Regions from separate parts of the Salinivibrio sp. IB282 genome, predicted to be linked through region 2. Evidence: predicted binding sites of a transcription regulator. Region 2 holds the regulator's gene; each other region holds the start of a gene.

Region 1 (5,051 bases), on a different contig from region 2:
ACGACATGGTAGGTCAGGATATCGGTGAGCTTGCCTTTGTTTTCCGGCTTGAGTAACGATTCTACCGTGCCGTCAGGTAACTTGTTAAAGGCTGCGTTAGTGGGGGCAAAGACGGTAAATGGGCCTTCTCCTTTCAAAGTATCAACCAGATCCGCTGCCTTTACGGCTGCCACCAAGGTTGAAAAGTCGTCATTTTTCATCGCCGTATCAACAATGTCATGCTCGCCTTTATGGTGGGCAGCAACGGCGCTTCCCATTCCAACCAGCAATGTCGCAGTGATAGCTAATGTCGAGATCGTGCGTGTTAACATCATTGTTCTCCCTTTTGCGTTCGTTTCCCCACCCAATAAGTTGCCTTATTGCAACTCTTGGTGACGACTTGGGAAGGATCACTTTGTTGCAAGGGTGAAAACGAGGATGGGAATGAAGTCGATCACTGGACAGAAAAATATTCCCCATCTTCCCTTTTCTACGCCGAATAACTGCCGCCGTCTTGTGAAATTTTTCGAATGAGTTATTCATATTATTGTGATTGTCGTCACGGTATTTCAGGCGTAATCTCACTCTCGTTCCAAGGCAATAACGCAACGGCGATATTGAACCGTGCTAGCACCTTAATGACTCTCTGAAACCAGGTTTTGGAAATGGAGACATTGAGGTGACAAATCGCCGGCATAATTTGCGTTTAATAGCCGTCAACCCATTACGAAAGAGGAAACAAACCATGAAAAAATTGGCTGCAATCTTTGCCCTAGCGTTCGCTTCAACGTCTGTGATGGCGGGTGGTCTGAACCTCAATGTAGACCCTGCAGAAGGGGGCGCTTGGGTAACGGTCACTGAACAAGGTCAAGCGGTAAAAGGCGCTAAAGTCGCCAGCGAATCGGGTCTGGATGCGAAGGTAACGGATGAGTCTGGTCGTGTATTTATCCATGCCCAAAACCAAAACAGCCGCTCAATCAACTTTGTCGCTAGCACCGACCAAGGTGAGCGCGCAGAGCAAGCTGCATTCATCAAAGGCGACCACAGCTAAGAGACGCGCGATGATGTTTAGGCCGCTATGGACAATGGCGGCGCTGATAAAAGAGAGCATGATTGCTCTCTTTTTTTGGGTCCATGTTTAGGTCGGCAGTAGCCAGTTCTTTAATTGATGCAAGGAGCTAACTTGGTGTGTCGGCGCAATATCTTCAGGCACGGGCGTGTTATCAGCGTTTAGCCAGCATGTATCAATGCCCGCTTGCATCCCGCCAAGGACGTCGGAATGTGGGTTATCACCCACCATCAATATTTTTTCTTTCGGCGGGCGGCCCATTTTTTCAAACGCATGTTCAAAAATACGTGGATCAGGCTTAGCGATACCGACCTGTTCGGAAATAACCAACGTAGAAATCGCATCCTTCAACCCTGTTTTTTCTAAACGAATATCTTGCAAAGCCGTAAATCCGTTAGTGATGATGCCAATATGGGCATGTGGGGAAATAGCGTCGATCAGTTCCCGTGCCCCTGGTAATGGTTCACAGATGTCTGCCATGGCATCTAAAAAGCCTTGGTTTAAGGTGGAAGGGGCGACGTTTAAGCGCTTTCCCCAGCAAGTAAAGCGTTCTGTCTGTAGAGTCTGGGCGTCAATTTCGCCATTTTGATACTGTACCCACAGTGGCTTATTGCGTGCGGAGTACTCGGCAAACGCCTGATGATCAAAATCGACATCATAATGTGAGAATAGACGTTGTAGGCCAGAGAAGGCATCAAAGTGAAACAAGGTCTCGTCGGCATCGAATAAAACCCATGGGTATCGCATGTCATTACATCTCTTTACGTAAAGTTAACTAAGTGTAACAGAGTGCCAGTGCGGTTTTCGAGTCTATTTTTTACTCACCGTCCATGGTGAGAAACAGTGTGCCAGGTCGCGAGCGAATACGCTGTGCCGTTACAGGGAAAGATAGAGGCCAGCGAGCGTCGCACTCATCAGGTTGGCTAGCGTCGCCGCGAGAATGGCTCGCATACCGAGTTTAGCGATGTCGCCACGGCGTTCGGGTACGATACCGCCTAGGCCGCCCATCAACATGGCAATGGAGGTCAAGTTGGCAAAACCACACAGTGCAAATGTCACGATAGCTTGACTGTGGGCGGATAACTGGCCTTTTAGGTTCATAAAATCAGCAAACGCAACAAACTCGTTCACGGCGATTTTTTTACCAATCAAGGTGCCTGCGGTCATGGCTTCTTGCCAAGGGATACCAATTAACCAAGCGACGGGCGCGAACAGGTAGCCAAATAACCACTCAAGGCTTAGCTGAGGCACGTGTACCATCGGACCAAGCTTACCTAAGCCACCATTGATAAGCGCAATCATGCTGATCACGGCCAATAAGCTGGCACCCACCGCCATGGCGATTTGTAAGCCACTTAATGCGCCTTGCGTGCCGGCATCAATCAGGTTGACTGGCTTATCCTGTGCGTCTTCTACTGATTGATGTTGCGCTTGACTCATCGGCGTTTCGGTTTGTGGCACCATGATTTTAGCCATCATGAGTCCTGCCGGTGCCGACATAAACGCCGCTGCAATGAGATACTTCATTTCCACACCGAGCCCGGCATAGCCGACCATAGTGCCGCCAGCCACTGAGGCGAGCCCGCCCACCATGACAGCAAACAGCTCTGAGCGTGTCATGGCTGCAAGAAAAGGACGAACGACCAGCGGCGCTTCAACAGAGCCAACAAAAATATTGGCGGTAGCAGACATAGATTCTGTACGCGATGTGCCGAGTACACGTCGTAGTAATCCACCAATCAGGCGAATGATCCATGTCATGACACCAATGTGGTACAGCACGGCGATCAGGGCAGAGAAAAAAACGATGGTGGGTAATACATTAAAGGCAAATATAAAACCGAGTTTGAATGTCGCGAGATCGCCAAAGAGGAATTCGGCACCAATGTCACCAAAGCTGATGATTGCAGAGACGGTTTCAGATGCATTGGCTAAAATACGCTGGCCTAGGGGAACCGAGATGATAAAGCCAGCAAAGACGATTTGTATTAGGAATGCACCGCCAACGGTGCGCCAGTTAATCGCGGCGCGATTTTCAGAAAAAACCATCGCGACAAGAAAGAGGACGCTAATCCCCAAAAGGCCAATGCCAAACTGCATGATGTTGCTCCGCAAACGTTAAACTTAGGATGGAAAACGATTGCGGCGGTATTGTACGTGGTTTTAAGGATGTGACAAGAGTCACTTTGTTTTGGTTATGTTTGCATTTTGTTGCATTGAAGGGGGATTTGATATGAGAAAGCGCGATGACCAAGCGTGAAGACTGTCATGCTCGCGATATTTGCTTCGCAATGGTGGAAAATACCACTATGATTTTAAAAGGGTCTTAGGGATTCTCAAGCCTATTAACTAAATTGTTTATTGTTCTGAAATAAAGAGTTCAAATAACTGGGAAGGCCAGTAAAATCGGGACATGGAGGGAAGTTAGAATTAGGTGGTTGGTCAGAAAGTAAACATTTGGTTAGGGGCCTAATTAAATTTTTTCTCAGATGTGGTAATGTAGCGGATTGTGTGGTGACAGCTGGTCTTTTATTGCTGATAAAGATGGCTTGAACGGCAATAAATAATGGGCGCACCACCAACACTCACAGGCTTCCGAATAAACGGACTAAGGAGTTAACTCGTGAGCGATAAAAGCCATGAAGATATGATGACACCAGACGGGAAGGTTAACCCGATCGATACTGACTATCAGGTCGGTCAGGATAACGTGGCACTGAAACTCGGCCCGTTTGGTTTTGATATTCACAACCGAGTATTTATGGTCTCAGGGCTGGCTATTTTGGCCTTCATTTTTGTCACCCTGGCCTTTCAAAACCAAATTGGTCCTGTTTTTGGGGACCTCCGTGGATGGCTAACCTCAAACCTAGACTGGTTCTTCCTTTCAGCAGGAAACATTTTTGTCATTGCCTGTCTAGTTCTGATTGCGTCTCCACTGGGTAAAGTGAGGCTCGGTGGTACCGAAGCGAAGCCTGACTACGGCTACGGCGGCTGGTTTGCGATGCTTTTCGCTGCTGGTATGGGTATTGGTCTGATGTTCTACGGGGTATCAGAGCCATTGACGCATTTCCAAACGGCGCTAGGTGGGACATCCGTGGGGGCTGAAGGCCTTCGCACTGACTGGGCGCCTTTAGGGGCTGCTGCCGGCGATACAGAGGCGGCGCGCCGCTTAGGTATGTCTGCGACTATTTTCCACTGGGGCTTGCACCCATGGGCGATTTACGCGGTATTGGCGTTAGGCCTGGCACTGTTTGCGTATAACAAAGGCTTGCCTTTGACCATGCGTTCTGTGTTCTACCCACTGTTCGGTGAACGTGTTTGGGGCTGGACGGGCCACGTGATTGACATTTTGGCAATCATCGCGACCTTGTTTGGTCTTGCGACATCGCTCGGCTTAGGGGCCTCACAGGCATCAGCGGGTCTTCACTATCTGTTTGATACACCGCTAGGTGATACCACAGAAGTGTTATTGGTCATGGGTATCACAGGGGCAGCGATTCTTTCGGTTGTTGCTGGTGTTGATAAAGGGGTCAAGCGCCTGTCTGAAATCAACATGATACTTGCGCTATTGCTGCTGATCTTCGTGATTGCCGTAGGTCCAACCATCGCTATCCTGACCGGTTTCTTTGGTAACTTGGGCGCTTATCTGCAAAACTTGCCTGCGCTGTCAATGCCATTTGGCCGTGAAGATGCCAACTTTACCCAAGGCTGGACATCCTTCTACTGGGCGTGGTGGATTTCTTGGTCCCCATTCGTCGGTATGTTTATTGCGCGCGTATCGCGTGGCCGTACCGTGCGTGAATTCATCACTTGTGTGTTGATTATCCCATCAGCTGCATGTGTGTTGTGGATGACGGCCTTTGGCGGCACCGCAATTGGTCAGTTCGTCAATGAAGGCTACACAGCCGTTGTAGATGCAGAGCTGTCACTGAAACTGTTTGCGATGCTAGATGATCTGCCACTGGCAGCGATCACTTCGTTTATCGGTATTGTCCTAGTCATG
Region 2 (9,067 bases):
CCTTCCTGGCGTTAGGCTATCAGCAAAAAGGGGACTATACCTTTGAAGCGAAAAAGCTCAACGCCTGCCATTTTGAGCACCCCGATCCTCTGATGCCAAAAGTCTTTATTAGTGAGTTGATGGTCGAGCAATGCTCGCCCGCGCTTCAGGCGATTGTTGAGAAGCTGGTGGCACAAGTTGATGCGTCGTCACTCACAGGCAGTGACTTTCTCCATCAGGGTCGCTTGTGGGATCTTGACTGGGCAACCTATCAAACACTTGCCGAAGAGAGTGAATATGCGTCTTGGGTGGCGGCACACGGTTATGGTGCCAACCATTTTACCGTGAGTGTGAATCAGCTGAATGCGCATGATGATTGCCTCTCGGTGAATAACCAATTGCGCGACAATGGCTTTGCGATTAACGAGTCAGGCGGGGAAGTCAAAGGTGACGCGTCGGTGTATCTGGAGCAATCCTCCACCATGGCGGATCGCGTGCCAGTTGCTTTTTCTGATGACACGCAAACCATCCCGGGTGGTTTTTATGAGTTTGCTAAGCGTTATGTTCTGCCCAATGGTGAGCTTTACCAAGGTTTTGTGGCTGCCTCGGCAGACAAAATCTTTGAAAGCACCCATTAGTGCGCCACACATCGCTTAATCGACATCATAGGGAAAAGGGAGCGTATGCTATGCTCCCTTTTTTATCGTCTATTCAGCCTCGATATCGAGCCAATACGTGTCTGGAATCGCTTGTGTTTCGTTGCTTAAATGCGGGTTATCGACCCGGATCACGGTGCGTTCATCAATGTTGGCTTTTTCAAACGTTTCTTTGACCAGCGGAGCGTTGTTGAAAAACTCAATAAATGATCCGTCTTGGTATGCCGCTTCAAAAGCACCATTCAACATGTCGGCGACGTCAGCATGTTGCGGAGACACAAACAGGAACATCGGGAAGCGATAGATCAGCATCAGGTGCGGGTCAACTAACAGATTACCGTATTGTGGCCGCTCGGCTAATTCACTAAAAGGCTCAATCAAGGCACGCGGGAAGAGATCAGCACGACCTGTATCAACCACTTTGAAAATATTTTCAAAGCTCGATATTTCGCGTACGCGAAATCCCGCTGAGTTGAGCACCTTGACGTCGGCCCAGCCCTGTCCCTGAATCATGGTAAGAGACTGCAAATCACCCGCGCTACTTATCTGAGCGAGTTGGGGCTCTGTGGTTTGGTTGGTAATAAACAGGCGATGGCCGAGTAGACCACGAAACACGGGATAGCGAATGGGGATCAGTTCAGATTCCAGCGTGCGGTCGGCACCCAGCCAGTCGATAGTGAGCTTGCCTTGCTTGAGCATTTCCACCTTACGAGACTGAGAGCCAATTTGGCCGTCAAAAGCTTGCAAGGTGACAGGCTCTCCTGATTTTTCGGCAAGAAACTCAATCAGCTCAATGGCATAGAGATCAAGCGCCGACCCAGCGCGTGGCTCGGGGTGCACAATTGTGGTATTGGACACGGCATGGGCTGAAAGCACAGAGAGCGCCAAGGCGGTGAGAGAAACCATGAGTTTTTTCATAAACGATACCTTGTTAGTTTTATGTTAACCATATCGTTTTGAGTGTAGAAGTTATCCAGACGCTTGCCAGAAAGCGGAGATAAAAAAACCGACGCCAGGGCGTCGGTTGGTGATACAGAGAGCGGCGCAATTAGCGTGTGCCGTATACCACGATGGTTTTACCGTGTGCGGAAATGAGGTTTTGCTCTTCCAGCATTTTGAGGATACGTCCCACGGTTTCACGCGAACAGCCGACGATTTGGCCAATTTCCTGACGAGTGATCTTAATTTGCATACCGTCAGGGTGTGTCATGGCATCCGGCTGTTTAGCCAAGTTCAACAAGGTTTGCGCGATGCGGCCTGTGACGTCCAGGAAGGCGAGATCCCCGACCTTTTGGCTCGTTACCTGCAAACGACGCGCCATTTGTGAAGACAGGCGCATTAAGATGTCAGGATTCACTTGAATGAGCTGGCGGAACTTCTTAAATGAAATCTCTGCCACTTCACACGGTGATTTAGCGCGCACCCAAGCAGTGCGCTCTTGGTCTTCTTCGAAAAGTCCGAGCTCACCAATGAAGTCACCTTGGTTAAGGTAAGACAGGATCATTTCCTTGCCTTCTTCATCTTTGATCAGTACGGCCACAGACCCTTTCACGATGTAATACAAGGTCTCCGCCTTCTCACCTGCATGGATAAGCGTGCTTTTAGACGGATACTTATGAATATGACAATGTGAAAGGAACCACTCGAGTGTAGGGTCTGTTTGAGGTTTTCCTGGAACCATATAACTTATTTCCTCTGCATGTGTTGCCCGGCAACAACGTCCTATCTTTGTCTGAGGGGTAACCCATCAGATCATTGCACAGAATACGAAGTCTGAACGCGGGCTACAAGCTCACTGTATGTTAACAAGAGTGTATCTTTTTTTGTTGGTGATTTCTTGATTTTGATCTAGGCCAACCGCCTAAAAATCTGGCAAAAACGTGGCTAAGATCACGGCTTGAGAAGTAATACATCATGGATGCGCTACGCCTTAGCCAATCTTGCCTTTTTCTATCAATTGTTGGATCAATGGACGGATGATCAATTCCATCGCAAAGCCCATTTTTCCTCCCGGTACCACTAAGGTGTTATGCCGTGACATAAACGACCCGGTGATCATTTGCAACAGATAAGGGAAGTCGACGTTTTTCATTCCACGAAAGCGGATCACCACAAAACTTTCATCCAAAGACGGGATACCTTTGGCATTTAATGGGTTTGAGGTATCTACCGTCGGCACGCGTTGAAAGTTGATATGGGTGCGAGAAAACTGCGGGGTGATGTAGTGCAGGTAATCATCCATTGAGCGCACAATCGAGTCGGTCACCGCCTCACGAGAGTGGCCTCTATCGCGCGTATCGCGGACAAATTTTTGAATCCACTCTAGGTTGACGATCGGCACCATTCCAATCAAGAGATCGACATGCTGTGCAACATTGACATCACCATCGACCACTCCGCCGTGCAGTCCCTCGTAAAACAATACATTGGTATTGTCGGCTAAGTCTTGCCATGGCGTGAAGGTGCCAGGCATTTGGTTATAGGGCACCGCTTCATCAAAGGTATGTAAATAGCGGCGATATTTCCCGGTGCCTTGCTCACCATACTCACGGAAAAACTGCTCTAGCCGCGGGAAATCGTTGGCCGTGGGGCCAAAGTAGCTGATATGTTTGCCTTGTTCACGTGCTTTACGGATCTCGACGTCCATTTCAGGACGGGTAAAGCGATGAAAGCTATCCCCTTCTAGCCAGGCCGCTTTGATGTTCATCATCTGGAACATCTTTCGGAAGGCTTCCGAGGTGGTGGTGGTACCGGCTCCTGATGAGCCGGTGACCGCAATAATAGGATGTTTAGCCGACATGACGCGCCCTGTCATTCAGTCTGAATTTGTATCGCGATACGGCGTGTACTGCGATGCTAAGAGCCGAGTGCTGTTTTACGACGAATATCCACTGTCTCGTGCAACTCGGAATATACAATCACGGCGTCCCCGGATTGCAATTGTTGGCGAACATCATCCACTTTTTGTGCAAAGCTGACTTCTTGCTCACCATAATCGGTTCCTTCCCGTAACACAAAGTGCTCGATTAACGCTGTCAGCGTCTCGTCAGGAATCGACTGCCATGGAACCATCATACTACATCACCTTTTAGTGATCTCAGGATGGCATCCTCGGATGCCTGATGTGAATGTTGTGAATTAGCTCGCATTTTACCCGATCATACCAGTCAATGCAGTGGTTCTCTTTGCTTCCTTTGACGGTGCTAACGCGCCGACTTACTCAGTGACTCATGCGGCAAATAAGCGGCGAGCCAGCCAGGCACCGCTTGCTCAAGCCAAAACTGAGGTTGGCGCCAACTACCGGCGACAAAGCCAACATGGCCGCCATGCTCAGTGAGTTGATAGTCAATGTTCGCGGGTAATGGGGAGGTTGGGATCACCGCGTCGGTCATAAAAGGATCGTCTTTGGCATGAATGATGGCCAACGGTGTCTTAATGGTATTAAGCACGGAAAGGCCGCTACAGGCGTGATAATAATGGTGCGCATCGTCAAAGCCATGAAGCGGGGCAGTCACGGTTTGGTCAAACTCGAACAAGGTTTTTATCGTCGGGCGCTCCCCCGCGTGCCATCGGCCCACTTGCTGATGACGTGTGAGTTTTTCCGCTAGGGTTTGGCGCATCGAGCGCAACAAATAGGCTTGATAAATACGGGAAAAGCCTTGTTGGATACGCATCGAGCAAGCGGCAAGGTCAAGTGGCGGCGACACGGCGCAACCACAGGCCACGATGGGATCATCGTGATAGTCCGCCAGGTAACGCACCAGCATGTTCCCCCCCAAAGAGACCCCGACTGCGCCAATTTGACTCTTTGGATAGGTTTGACGTAAATGGGTGAAGAAGGCACGCGCGTCCTGGGTTTCTCCCGAGTGATAGGTTCGCGCGGCACGATTAAGGCGGCCACTGCAGCTGCGAAAGTGCATCACCACGCCGCACCAACCTTGGCGTTGGAAGGCCGCGAGCAAGCCGTTGGCATAGGGGCTGTCGAAACTGCCTGCTAAGCCATGGAATAAAACAACAATCGGCTGTCCAGGCTGCGGCTGATGTGTCCATGCCAGATCGACAAAATCGCCATCAGGCAGATCAAATTGCTGCCAGCGAGGGGTGAAAAGCGGGGCTCGACGCAAAAAGCGAGGCAACAAGGTTTGTAAGTGCGCGTTCCGCGCGCTGGGAATGGGTTTAAACGGTGTCATCATGGTTGCTTCCCTCTTCCTCGGCGGGCGTCACCTTCAGTGATGTATATAGGTTGCGTGCTGATGGTGACAGCTGACGGCAATAGTAGGCGAGAGGAGAGGCGGTGTCCGTGAGCCAGGTTTGACGATTGAGGGCATCGACTAAATCTTGCTGTTGGAATTTTTCTAAACTGAGCTCAAAGTTGAGCATTTTTTTGTACTGCCCACTGCCGACCCGCGGCTTCAACTCTCGCCGAAGGTGACGATAGGCAATAAGCAAATGCTCAGAGCGGCTTAACGCATGCTTCAGTTGTGTGAGGCTCTCGGGCGCAAGCCCATAGCCGTGTTGTTCAATCCAGGCGAGTAACAAGGCAAGATTCACGTTGCCTTGGTGCTCGTCTTGCAGCCTGAGGCAAGCTTGCTTTACCTCGGGCTTGCCATAATGATGTAAACAAAACTGCCACAGGTCGGCGGGATTCGCCATCCCAGGGGTTAGTCCTGATTGAATGTCGCCTCCAGGGCTTCCAGCTCTTCTTGTCGCTCCATCCATTCTTGTTCCACCTCTTCGAGCGTCGATTTAGCATCCGCTTGACGTTGCAATTGCGCCGTGAGCCGCGCCTTATTATCACTGTGGTAAATCTCGGGGTCCGCCAACTGATTTTCTGCGTCAGAGATAATGGCAGAGAGTTGTTCTATCTGTGTGTCGAGATTGTCAATTTTTTTCCGCAAAGGCGCGGTTTGCTTACGTAACTCGGCATCGCGGCGTTTTTGTGCTTTACGATCCACCTGTGTTTGTTGCGGCGCCGTTTTCTCCGCGGCCGCTTGTTTTTTGCTCTCAGCGCGATCAGCGCGCTGTTGATCGGTCAGCCAACGGTGATAATCGTTCAAGTCTCCATCAAAGGGTAGCACTGCGCCATTGTCGACCAAATACAAGTCATCGGTGGTGGCGCGCAGCAAGAAGCGATCGTGACTGACAATCACCATCGCACCCTCGTAAGACTGCAAGGCGAGTGTCAGCGCTTGGCGCATATCCAAGTCCAGATGGTTGGTTGGCTCATCGAGTAACAGTAAGTTCGGTTTTTGCCATACCAATAAGGCGAGCACCAAGCGGGCTTTTTCGCCTCCAGAGAAGGGCCCGATGGGCTCGAGCGCCTTGTCGCCTTGAAAGCCAAACCGGCCGAGAAAATCACGTAAGGTTTGCTCAGCGGTGGTGGGGGCTAACCGGTTTAGGTGCTGAAGTGGCGTATCGTCGATGCGCAACGTATCGAGTTGGTGTTGGGCAAAGTAGCCAATTTTCACCCCTTGTGAATAGGTTAATTCACCGGCCATGGCGGGTAAGCTGCCCGCGAGGAGTTTAATCAGGGTCGACTTACCCGCCCCATTGCGCCCCAGCAAGCCAATGCGTGCCCCCGGTACCAGGTTAAGGCGAATGTTTTCAATAATAGGTGTCTTATCATAACCCGCCGCCACTTTGTCCATCATTAAAATGGGGGTGGGTAAGGCGTCCGGCGTGAAGAAGGTAAAACTAAACGGGTTATCGTATTGCGCGGGCAATACCTTCTCCATCCGCTCAAGGGCTTTGATCCGGCTTTGCGCTTGGCGGGCCTTGGTGGCTTTGTAACGAAAGCGATCGATATACGATTGCATGTGGGCAATTTGCTTTTGTTGCTTTTCGTACTGCGCCTGTTGTTGGGCCAATTTTTGCGCGCGCATTTGCTCAAAGTCGGAATAATTACCCGTGTATTCATTGAGCTGTTGATGCTCGATGTGAATGATGCGATTGACAACAGGATCCAAGAAATCCCGGTCGTGAGAGATCAACACCAAGGTACCTGGATATTGCTGTAGCCATTTTTCTAGCCACATGACCGCATCGAGATCTAGGTGGTTAGTGGGTTCATCGAGCAACAATAGATCAGAGCGACATAATAGCGCTTGTGCTAAGTTCAGCCGCATTCGCCAGCCACCTGAGAACTGGGTGAGTGACCAGTGGATTTGTGGTTGGCTAAAGCCCAAACCATCTAATAAGCTGGCCGCACGCGCTTCAATGGTATAACCACCAATGGCATCCAATTTATCGTGTAACATCGCCACCGCGTTACCGTCATCACGGGCTTCGGCGTCGCGTAGGGCTTGCTGTAGCGCGCGGTATTCGCTGTCGCCATCAATCACGTACTCGAGCGCGCTTTTGTCGAGCGCGGGGGTTTCTTGCGCCACCCATGCTACCTGCCACTGACTCGGGTAGTCACAATGGCCGGCATCCAACGATAATTGATGGCGCAGCAAGGCAAACAGACTCGATTTGCCACAGCCATTTTTGCCCACCAGACCGACTTTGTCGCCCGGTGAGATAGTGGCAGAAGTGTGGTCAAGCAGGGGCTTACCCCCTCGAAGCAGTTGAATATCGGAGAAGCGAATCATGATTTCTCAGTCTGTCTCGGGTTGATGGGTGCGCATTGTCGCGCGGTCGTTATACCAGCTTGATACCGGGATTGCCAAATTCTACCGCGTCATCCCACTGGTCAGACACAGACGGGGCATGTTTGTGTGTTAAAGTTAAAAACACGGAATAAATGAACAGATTGCGTTCTGACCATAATCATAAGACAAGGAAGCCTATGCCCCGAGATAAGGCTGAAAGCCCCTCTCTTCCCAAGGTACTGGTGATTTTTGCTCACCCCGACCCCGATGAATCCGTTGCCAATCGTCGTTTAATTGAGGCCATTACGCCGCTGGCCCATGTCAGCGTGCACGATATTTACGCCGCCTACCCGGATTTTGTGGTGGACGTCCATCATGAGCGCGCGTTGGTCACTGACGCCGATGTGTTGGTCTTTCAGCATCCACTGCAAATGTATTCCTGTCCGGCGCTGTTGAAAGAGTGGATAGATGTGGTGCTCGGGAAAGGGTTTGCACATGGGCAAGGCGGGGATGCGTTGGCCGGTAAAACCTGCCGCTTTGTGGTGACCACCGGGGGAGCGGCCGAAGCGTTTAGTCAACAAGGTTACAACAAATATTCGATGGCCGAGCTACTGCAGCCTTTTGAGTTAACCGCCTCATTATGTCGGATGGATTGGATCCCACCGTTGGTCTTGCACTGGGCGCGCCGCGTTGGCGATGCCGATCGCGAAGCGTTTGCTGAGATTTATGCCGATTGGCTCGCTGACCCATTGGCGCACCAAGGAGGCGAGGATGGATAACAACCTCTTATCGGTGGCCTTTGTTTTTTTATTGGCGGCGGTGATTGCGGTTCCTCTTGCCCAGCGCTTGGGTATGGGCTCGGTGCTTGGCTATTTGCTGGCAGGCATAGTGATCGGGCCCTGGGGGCTGGGCCTGGTCCGTGATGTGGATGCGATTCTCCATTTTGCCGAATTTGGCGTGGTGCTGCTGCTTTTTCTGATTGGCTTGGAGCTTAACCCTAAAAAGCTATTGAAAATGTGGCGCCCTATTATCGGCCTTGGTGGTAGCCAAGTGGTGCTGACCGGGATCGTGATAGGGTCATTAAGTATCTTCGCTGGGCTCACGTTGCCACAAGGCGTGGTGATCGGGGCGGGGCTGGCGCTTTCTTCTACCGCGATTGCGATGAAAATCATCGAAGACCAACGTTTAATGCGCAGCGAAACCGGACAATCTGGATTTGCCGTTTTATTATTTCAAGATATCGCCGTGATCCCGATACTGGCTGTGATCCCAGCGTTGGCCGGTGGCAGTGCTGGCAGTTGGCTCGACGTATTATGGATGTTTGTCGGCATTGGTATTTTGCTGGTGGGCGGTCATTTCCTTCTGCGTCCGCTGTTTCGTTTAGTGGCCATGAGCGGCGTCACCGAGCTATTTACAGTGACCTCGCTGGCCTTGGTGATCGGGATTGCCCTGGCGATGCAAGCGTTAGGCCTATCGATGGCGCTGGGGGCGTTTCTTGCGGGCGTATTGCTTGCGGAAAGTGAATACCGTCATGAATTAGAAACCGCGATTGAGCCTTTTAAAGGTTTGTTGCTTGGGCTGTTCTTTATTGCAGTGGGAATGACCGTTGATCTCGGTCTATTGCTCGACTACCCACTGGCCATACTGGGAGCGGTCGCGGCGTTGATCTTGGTGAAGACCTTGCTGCTTTATGGCTTGGCGCGTGCCTTTGGGGTGGTGCCAAAAGCGCGCAGTCAAATGGCGGTATTACTCAGCCAAGGGGGAGAGTTTGCGTTTGTTATTTTCAATGCAGCGCGTAGCCAGGGCTTACTTGACCAAGAGTTAAACGCGTTTTTGTTGGTG
Region 3 (4,199 bases), on a different contig from region 2:
CGATACCTGCGTATTCAATTTCGAAGTTGTATGCGTCTTTTTCGTCGTCGCTAACACGGCTAACGTTATCTGCTTTTTGATAGTAAACACGCGCGTCAACGTCAGCAACACGGTAGCCTAGACGTGCTTCATAGATGCGAGTGTCATCGCCAGCACCAGCGTAACCTTCCGTACCGTTTGCAACGCTATTGTCGTCAAAGCCATCACTCTTGTCAGTGTAGGTCGCAGCACCGTAGAAAGTACCGTTATCATAAACGTATTTTCCTACTTGCTGAGCATGGGTATAATCGGCACCGAATGCATTTTTAGCCAACTCATAGTCTTTAGTGATACCAGCGTCAYCCATCAGCAACAGCTGACGACCTGCGGTGAACTGACCCCRGTCTCCTTTCAAACCAACGTAAAGCACGTTGTTTTCGACGTTACCGTTACTATCAGTAATATCAATATCGCGCGTTAGTTCTTCATCGTTCTTTTTGTCATAATAATTGTCTGTAACGCTATCTGCGCTTTCGAATTCAAAATCTACTGCCGCGATTGCACTAAGAGAGTCAGATACAGCAACTTCAGTATCAAACTGAACGTCACCGTCGTCTAGACGCCATTTCGCGTCTTGGTTGTTACCGATGTCTTGGATGTACTGAACTTCAGCGGCACCAGACACGTCTACTTTAACGCCGTTTGCGTCATACAGGTTGATGCTTGCTGATGCTGAGCCAGCAGCCAGCAGAGCTGGTACTGCCATTGCTAGAATAGTCTTTTTCATGGTTAATCCACTGCCTTTTCTATTTAGTCATTATGAGTTCCTTCTTGGAACTCTGTTTTATGGTGACTGTCACTCTATTACCAGCAGCAAACGCTGCGAAGCACAAAATGCCAGTTCACTGAAACTTCGTGGCTAATCGTGCAGAACATTTGTGGTTCTGTCAACTCGCCGGAAGCGCATTACAATCTAGACAAAAAACTCTTAAAAACAATAACATATTGACATCTGTTGAACTGAGATCACAGTTTAATTAACTCAACACCCGCCTTTTGATGAAAATAAACAACAAACACTAACAACATAAAACACTAAAAAATACATTTAAAAACACAATATAAAGAATAAAAAACTAATCAATAGCTTAAATCAGGCGTTTTGTTAATCAAACGGCAGATCAGCAAGATAGCGAAGAATGGTTCAAATTAAATTCGTGACCAAGATCTCATATCTGTAAGGAAATCTTGCAGTTCGCGATCGTTTTCACGTTTTTACCTCGTGTTATACTGGCCGCCAACCTTTGCAACTCGGACCTGTTGATGCTCAGCCCTGCCGTAAAATCAGACATTCGCGCGTGCTACCAAACGCTACAAGATCAACTTCCTCACTTTGTTCCCCGCAAAGCTCAGAACTATTTGGTGGCAGAGCTCGCGAAAACCTTGGCCGGCGATTACGAGCCGAAACGCCGATTATTAGTGGCAGAAGCAGGCACAGGGGTGGGCAAATCAATGGCGTATTTGATGGGCGCGATTCCGTTTGCGCTTAACAACAATAAAAAAGTGGTCATTTCCACCGCGACGGTGGCGTTGCAAGAACAGCTTGCCAATAAAGATATCCCGTTTTTTCATCGCATCTGCCCCAAACCGTTTGATTTTATCTTGGCCAAGGGGCGCCAACGCTATTGCTGTGCACATAAGCTAAGTGCAGTGGCAGATACCGAGAGCATTCAAGGCGCGCTATTTACCCAAAAACCCAAGCGCAGCGAACAATTGTTGCTGAATGATCTTTACGAAGCGCTGAGTCGGGGTAAGTGGGGTGGTGACAGAGACAGTTGGCCAAAACCCATTGCTGATCATCTTTGGCAAGCCATCGCCTCTGACAAACACACTTGTCATGCCGGTTTGCCCGCCCACCGTGGTTGCCCGTTTGCTAAAGCACGTGAAGCGATGGATAAAGCGGATGTGGTGGTGGTCAATCATAGCTTGCTGCTCGCCGATCTCGAACTCGGCGGCGGGGTGATCTTGCCCGAGCCAGAGCAGTGCCTGTATATGATTGACGAAGCTCATCACTTGCCCACGGTGGCGCGTGACTTTTCAGCCGCCAGTGCCAGTTTGCTCGGCGTGGTCGGTTGGCTAGAAAAACTCAATCAAGCGACGACTAAGTTGGGCAATACCGCGGATATGACGCGCGCACATCGGTTTGCCGATAGCTTGCTAGACGCGATTCAAACCCTGATCCCAGGGTTACGCGAAGCAAAAAACATGCTCAGCCAACTGTCGCTCAACGACGACGGTTGTTATCGCTTTGCCGACGGTGAACTGCCCGAAGCCCTGATTGCACCCAGTGAGCAGCTTAAAACCGCAAGTAAAAAAGCCCRTCAAGCATTGGGAAAAATTCATGATTTGATCAATGAGCGTCTGAAAGAAAATGACATTTCGGCAAAACTCGCCGATCCGGCGCTCGCGGAAACCGCGTTTTTCCTGCAACGGTTAGAAAATTTAGAAAAGGTGTGGACCTTAATGGCCCAACCGAATGCCGATAAAGGCGCACCGCTTGCCCGTTGGGTGCAAGCCTGCCGTGAGCGCGAGGGGGATCTTTGGGTGCATGTCTCTCCCTTAGAAGTAGGCTGGCGTCTGGATCAAATGCTCTGGTCTCGCGCCGCTGGCGTGGGCCTTTTTTCCGCCACTTTGCGTGCTCTAAATCGGTTTAGCTATTTCTGCCGTCAGGTTGGTTTGAGCGAAACCGACGGCTCGCGTTATTTAGCCTTACCCTCACCCTTTGATTACGCCAATAAAGCGCGCTTGGTGATCCCGACGATGCCTTGTGAGCCGCAAGCCAGTGCCTTTACAGAGGCATTAAACGATAAAATACTTGAGCACCTAGAAGGTGAACGTGCCTCTTTGGTGCTCTTTGCCTCCTATTGGCAAATGAAGCAAGTGACACAAGCGATTGAACGTACCTGCAAGCAACGGGGCTGGCAGCTGCTTTGCCAAGGGAGCCAGTCGCGTACCGCGTTACTCAAAGCGCATCAACAAGCCGTTAATAATGATAAAACCAGTATCATTTTTGGCACCGGCAGTTTTTCCGAAGGTTTAGATTTACCCGGTAACTTATTGACCAACCTTATTATTACTAAAATCCCCTTTGCCGTGCCGACGTCGCCGGTTGAAGAAGCACACGCTGAATATATCGAGCGCTGTGGTGGCAATCCGTTTTTACAAATTGCCGTACCAGAAGCCAGTAAAAAGCTGGTGCAATCCGTGGGGCGACTACTGCGCAAAGAAGAGGACTCTGGTAAAGTAGTGCTCCTTGACCGGCGCATTATCACCCGCAGATATGGCCAATCTTTACTCGACTCGCTGCCGCCCTTTAAGCGCGTGATCGAATCTTAAACTGATGAGTTAACATGCTGGAACTGATTGACCTCTCTACTTTAGTTATTCTGGGGCTGACTGCGTTTGTCGCTGGATTTATTGATGCGGTGGCTGGCGGCGGCGGCATGCTCACTGTGCCTGCCCTGTTATCGCTAGGCCTGCCGCCGCATGTTGCGTTAGGCACCAATAAGCTGGCCGCGACCTTTGCTTCAAGCACCGCTGCCTTCACTTATTATAAAAAGCGCCTATTTTCTCCCTCGTTTTGGCAACATGCTTTTTGGGGCACTTTAATTGGCGCCACGGCCGGCACCCTGCTGGTGGACGTGTTAAGCACCGAGTGGCTCGAAAAAGCCATACCAATCGTGGTATTGGTGGCCGCGGTGTATACCATTTGGCACCCACACCCAAAGGGTGATAACAACCAGCTACCCGCACCTTGTCCGAAGTTGCCAATCAAACAATGGAGTCAAGGTTTATCACTTGGCTTTTACGACGGGGTAGCCGGCCCGGGAACCGGCGCGTTTTGGACGGTTTCCACCATGTCGCTCTATCGGATGAATATATTGCTATCCTCTGGGTTGGCAAAAGCGATGAACTTTACCAGCAACTTCACCTCACTGGTGGCGTTCGCACTATTAGGCCATGTGAGCTGGGCACTGGGCTTAACCATGGGTGCGTGTCTTATGCTGGGTGCCTTTATTGGCGCACACTCGGCCATCCGCTTTGGTAGCCGTTTTATTCGCCCTATTTTTATCACCGCGGTAGTTATTCTAGCGGGCAAACTTGCCGTTGATGCGTGGTTTTAGCCCTCAATAAAAGAGAACGACACCATGAAAGCGCAA

The links. Region 2 encodes CRP, which controls carbon source genes, mostly activating them, when cyclic AMP is high. Its sites were predicted from a motif close to TGTGANNNNNNTCACA; they were not measured.
Region 1: BZG14_RS11640 (NupC/NupG family nucleoside CNT transporter) is a predicted target of CRP. The motif match lies at 3,219-3,234, and genes of this name have one in related genera.
Region 3: dinG (ATP-dependent DNA helicase DinG) is a predicted target of CRP. The motif match lies at 1,196-1,211, and genes of this name have one in related genera.

What each region holds. Positions count from the first base shown of each region.
Region 1 is NZ_MUET01000059.1:13,997-19,047, forward strand. It holds gene BZG14_RS11625 (fasciclin domain-containing protein) at 1-311, opposite strand, end outside; gene BZG14_RS11630 (hypothetical protein) at 725-1,030, shown strand; gene yjjG (pyrimidine 5'-nucleotidase) at 1,118-1,795, opposite strand; gene BZG14_RS11640 (NupC/NupG family nucleoside CNT transporter) at 1,925-3,148, opposite strand; partial or broken gene BZG14_RS11645 (BCCT family transporter) at 3,696-5,051, shown strand, end outside.
Region 2 is NZ_MUET01000043.1:5,763-14,829, reverse strand. It holds gene BZG14_RS09975 (DUF1338 domain-containing protein) at 1-617, shown strand, start outside; gene BZG14_RS09970 (hypothetical protein) at 687-1,553, opposite strand; gene crp (cAMP-activated global transcriptional regulator CRP) at 1,684-2,316, opposite strand; gene BZG14_RS09960 (phosphoribulokinase) at 2,566-3,435, opposite strand; gene BZG14_RS09955 (YheU family protein) at 3,492-3,710, opposite strand; gene BZG14_RS09950 (hydrolase) at 3,839-4,828, opposite strand; gene BZG14_RS09945 (TIGR02444 family protein) at 4,812-5,288, opposite strand; gene BZG14_RS09940 (ABC transporter ATP-binding protein) at 5,297-7,225, opposite strand; gene kefG (glutathione-regulated potassium-efflux system ancillary protein KefG) at 7,423-8,004, shown strand; gene kefB (glutathione-regulated potassium-efflux system protein KefB) at 7,997-9,067, shown strand, end outside.
Region 3 is NZ_MUET01000056.1:8,914-13,112, reverse strand. It holds gene BZG14_RS11370 (porin) at 1-766, opposite strand, end outside; gene dinG (ATP-dependent DNA helicase DinG) at 1,303-3,375, shown strand; gene BZG14_RS11360 (sulfite exporter TauE/SafE family protein) at 3,390-4,163, shown strand; gene BZG14_RS11355 (primosomal replication protein) at 4,188-4,199, shown strand, end outside.